2 regions of the Bacillus siamensis genome follow, and region 2 is predicted to be linked to the other one. Evidence: a T-box and tRNA genes for the amino acid it is inferred to sense, from the RefSeq annotation. Region 2 holds a T-box; the other holds one or more tRNA genes.
What was found. A T-box is a leader RNA that pairs with one kind of tRNA and senses whether it is charged. The one in region 2 lies ahead of tyrS (tyrosine--tRNA ligase), so its partner is inferred to be a tRNA-Tyr.

Region 1: it has a tRNA-Tyr gene. The T-box ahead of tyrS (tyrosine--tRNA ligase) is inferred to sense a tRNA for this amino acid. The anticodon was not compared.

What each region holds. Positions count from the first base shown of each region.
Region 1 covers NZ_CP155579.1:191,291-193,739, forward strand. Annotated here, with positions in the region: gene murQ (N-acetylmuramic acid 6-phosphate etherase) at 1-36, opposite strand, end outside; gene ABDB98_RS01085 (GNAT family N-acetyltransferase) at 116-592, opposite strand; gene ABDB98_RS01090 (DUF523 domain-containing protein) at 610-1,062, opposite strand; tRNA gene ABDB98_RS01095 (tRNA-Glu) at 1,243-1,314, shown strand; tRNA gene ABDB98_RS01100 (tRNA-Val) at 1,318-1,393, shown strand; tRNA gene ABDB98_RS01105 (tRNA-Thr) at 1,399-1,471, shown strand; tRNA gene ABDB98_RS01110 (tRNA-Tyr) at 1,490-1,574, shown strand; tRNA gene ABDB98_RS01115 (tRNA-Gln) at 1,578-1,649, shown strand; gene sigW (RNA polymerase sigma factor SigW) at 1,881-2,444, shown strand.
Region 2 covers NZ_CP155579.1:2,795,648-2,798,096, reverse strand. Annotated here, with positions in the region: gene acsA (acetate--CoA ligase) at 1-1,263, shown strand, start outside; T-box leader at 1,319-1,551, shown strand; gene tyrS (tyrosine--tRNA ligase) at 1,602-2,449, shown strand, end outside.

The sequences.
Region 1 (2,449 bases), 1.3 Mb from region 2:
TGTGGTCAATCTGTGAATGTTAAGCCGGTCTGTCATGAATGTACCCTCCCAAGTCGTTATTACTTGAAGTATATGGGCTTCTGAATATATGTTTCAAGAAAAAAATCAAACGCTTTCACAAAAAAAGATGCAGAATGTGCTGTTCGCCGATGGGGCCGATCCTGCGACGCCCTTTATCAATAAAACCGGAAGACTGGTACAGGTTCTTTGCGCGATGATTGCGATGGTTCACTGCAAGCACGATCTCGTCACACCAAGGAAAATAATTTGCGGCAAAAGCGGGGAGCTGCAGCATCGCTTGTTTGGCATAACCTTTTCCTTGCTGCCGCGCATCTATGGACAGTGCGCTCAGTAAAATGGCAGACACGCTGTTCGAATATGGGGCTATGGTTTCCTTTGAGGTATGTAAAATGAAAAAACCGACGGGGGTGTCTTCTTTTAAAACGACTGTAGGATAGCGCTCCCGGATGACAAGAGCCTGCGGCAGTACATCCTTCGGGAGAGCTGTGAACATTTTATCTTCTTCACTGAGTACAAACCCGTTCAGGCCGTCTGCATGCTCCGGTTTATAAAAGGATAGGGCTGCAACCATGATATCTACTCTCCTTTTTATAGTTGATCCAGTTCATTTTCTGATAACACGCGGCAGCCTGCCCGTTTTAATAGAGCGGAAGTGATGCCGTCCCCGATTATCTTTTTCCCGGAGAAAGTGCCGTCATAGATGAAGCTGCTGCCGCAGGACGGACTGTTTTCTTTAAGGATGACCGCTGCGGCGCCTATTTCTTTTGCGTATGCTAACGTTTTTTCCGCTCCGTCTATATATAAAGATGTAACGTCTTCACCTGATGCCGTTACGATTCTTGCTGTTCCGTTCAGCACGTCTTCGCCCGTGCCGCCGATGATTTCCGCCGGTTCGCGGGGAGTGGTGAAGCCGCCCAAAAGTTCGGGGCAGACCATAACAGCTTTCTTTTCCTCTACGAGTCTGCGGATTTTTTCCGAGGCGGCGTGGGAGCCGTTATACCTGCATTCGATACCGCCGAGACAAGAGCTGACTAAGATCATCTGTGTCCATTCCCTTCAATATTTTGATACTTTCATCTTAAATGAAATAAGAGAGAAGGGACGAGTTTTTCAGTTAAAAAACGGGTAAAAAAGTTTGAAAATAAAAAAAATAAATTTTCTCTTTACAAAAGGGGTATAACCTGTATATAATAACTTTTGTCAGCTCGACGCGGACACAACGGCCCGTTGGTCAAGCGGTTAAGACACCGCCCTTTCACGGCGGTAACACGGGTTCGAATCCCGTACGGGTCATATGGAGGATTAGCTCAGCTGGGAGAGCATCTGCCTTACAAGCAGAGGGTCGGCGGTTCGAGCCCGTCATCCTCCACCATATTTGCCGGCCTAGCTCAATTGGTAGAGCAACTGACTTGTAATCAGTAGGTTGGGGGTTCAAGTCCTCTGGCCGGCACTGTTTTCCAAAGAATACGGAGGGGTAGCGAAGTGGCTAAACGCGGCGGACTGTAAATCCGCTCCCTCAGGGTTCGGCAGTTCGAATCTGCCCCCCTCCACCATTTTGGGCTATAGCCAAGCGGTAAGGCAACGGACTTTGACTCCGTCATGCGTTGGTTCGAATCCAGCTAGCCCAGTCTCAGACACCTTTTGTATAAGGGTGTCTTTTTTTTATCGGTATTTTTTCTCGAATTCTGATTGTTCATCAGATATACTATTTTTAAGCTGCTGTTAAGGCAGTATATTCTGTATTTTCCATCTACACCCTGCCTGAAATTTGGTAAAATAAATGTAATAAAAAAAATGAAACCTTTTAAAACAATCAACGTATAGATACAGACCGGTGAAGGGCAGAGGTAAGATAAAACATGGAAAACCTGATTAAAAAAAGAATCAAGCAAGTCAAAAAAGGCGATCAAAATGCGTTTGCGGAAATCGTTGACCTTTATAAAGATAAGATTTACCAGCTTTGCTACCGCATGCTCGGCAATGTCCACGAAGCGGAAGATATTGCGCAGGAAGCTTTCATCAGAGCGTATGTCAATATCGACAGTTTCGACATCAACAGAAAGTTTTCAACGTGGCTTTACAGAATTGCGACCAACCTGACCATTGACCGTATCCGCAAGAAAAAGCCTGATTATTATCTGGACGCAGAAGTGGCGGGTGCAGAGGGGCTGACGATGTATTCGCAGATCGCTGCGGACGGGGTTCTCCCTGAAGACGCCGTGTTGTCATTGGAGCTGTCGGACACAATTCAGAAAAAGATTTTAAAGCTGCCTGACAAGTACAGAACGGTTATTGTATTAAAGTATATTGATGAACTCTCTTTAATTGAAATCGGGGAGATTCTGAATATCCCTGTCGGCACCGTCAAGACAAGGATACACAGAGGCAGAGAGGCTCTTAGAAAACAATTAAGGGATCTTTAAGTGGG
Region 2 (2,449 bases):
ACACCTGAACTGGCTGAACGGATTCCGGCGGACAGCCTGCCCGACCTGGAGCATATCTTCATTGTCGGCGGCAGCAAAGAAGCCGGAGATAAAATCATTCATTATGATAAAGCGGCTGAGGGAGAAAGCACGAGACTTGATATTGAATGGATGGACAGAAGAGACGGCTACCTGCTTCACTATACATCAGGATCAACAGGAACGCCTAAAGGCGTGCTTCATGTTCATGAAGCCATGATTCAGCAATACCAGACCGGCAAGTGGGTGCTTGATCTTAAAGAGGACGATATATATTGGTGCACGGCGGACCCGGGCTGGGTGACCGGGACGGTGTACGGGATTTTTGCGCCGTGGCTGAACGGAGCGGCGAATGTGATCGTCGGCGGCAGATTCAGTCCGGAAAACTGGTACGGCACGATTGAAAAGCTCGGTGTCAGCGTCTGGTACAGCGCTCCGACGGCTTTCAGAATGCTTATGGGCGCCGGAGATGAAATGGCGTCCAAATTTGATCTTACTTCACTTCGTCACGTCTTGAGTGTCGGAGAACCTTTAAACCCGGAGGTCATTAAGTGGGGACATAAAGTATTCGGCAAGCGCATCCACGATACGTGGTGGATGACGGAAACAGGCGGGCAGCTTATCTGCAATTATCCGTGCATGGAGATCAAGCCGGGTTCAATGGGGAAACCGATTCCGGGAGTGGAAGCGGCGATCGTTGACAATCAAGGGAATGAGCTTCCGCCGTACCGAATGGGGAACCTCGCCATTAAAAAGGGCTGGCCGTCCATGATGGATTCCATTTGGAATAACAAAGAAAAATATGAATCTTATTTCATGCCGGGCGGCTGGTATGTTTCCGGAGATTCAGCTTATATGGATGAAGACGGTTATTTTTGGTTCCAAGGCAGAGTCGATGATGTCATCATGACATCCGGCGAGCGCGTCGGCCCGTTTGAAGTCGAAAGCAAACTTGTGGAACATCCGGCGATTGCCGAAGCCGGTGTTATCGGAAAGCCGGACCCTGTCCGGGGAGAAATTATTAAAGCATTTATCGCGCTTAGAGAAGGGCATGAGCCATCCGATCAGCTGAAGGAGGACATTCGCCTTTTTGTAAAACAAGGGCTGGCCGCCCATGCCGCACCGCGGGAAATTGAATTCAAAGATAAACTTCCAAAAACACGGAGCGGAAAAATCATGAGACGTGTGCTGAAGGCGTGGGAGCTGGACCTGCCGGCAGGCGACCTGTCCACAATGGAAGATTAAAGAGACGGCGTTGACATGACATCTTATTTATGTTAAAAATGAGTAAGCTTCATACGAAAAGGTTTTGATTGAGACAAGTAGGATATCTGATTGTTCCAGAGAGCTGATGGCCGGTGAAAATCAGCACATAGGATATGCCGAATACACTCATGAACCGCTTTTGCGAACAAAGCCCTTCCAAGGCTTTCAGTAGTGGAAGAACGGACACGGTCCGTTATCAAAAAGAGTGATAAAAGCTTTTTTATGCTTTTATTAGTAGGGTGGTACCGCGATTATATCGTCCCTTCGTTTTAAACGAAGGGGCGTTTTTTATTTCCATAAACAAAGGAGCAGACAAAATGACTAATTTATTAGAAGATTTATCATTCCGCGGCTTAATCCAGCAAATGACGGATGAAGAAGGACTGAATAAACAGCTGAACGAAGAAAAAATCCGTTTATACTCAGGGTTCGACCCGACGGCGGACAGCCTGCACATCGGTCACCTTCTGCCGATATTGACACTGCGCCGTTTCCAGCTTGCAGGCCACCATCCGATTGCGCTTGTAGGCGGAGCGACGGGGCTGATCGGCGATCCGAGCGGTAAAAAAGCGGAGCGTACGTTAAATACTCAGGATATCGTTGTCGAATGGTCGCAAAAAATTAAAAATCAGCTTTCCCGATTTTTAGATTTCGATGCAGGAGAAAACCCAGCCGTCATAGCGAACAACTTTGACTGGATCGGAAAAATGAGCATCATTGATTTTCTCCGCGACGTCGGAAAGAACTTCGGAATCAACTACATGCTTGCGAAAGATACTGTAAGCTCAAGAATTGAAACCGGAATTTCTTACACGGAATTCAGCTACATGATCCTGCAATCCTACGATTTTCTGAATCTGTACAGAGAAAAGAACTGCAAACTCCAAATCGGAGGCAGTGACCAGTGGGGCAACATTACGGCAGGTCTTGAACTGATCAGAAAATCGGAGGAAGAAGGGGCGAAAGCGTTCGGTCTTACCATTCCGCTCGTCACAAAAGCTGACGGCACGAAATTCGGCAAAACAGAAGGTGGCGCGATTTGGCTTGATAAAGAAAAAACATCGCCGTATGAATTCTACCAATTCTGGATCAATACAGATGACCGTGATGTCGTCAAATATTTAAAATACTTTACTTTCTTATCAAAAGAGGAAATTGAAGCTTA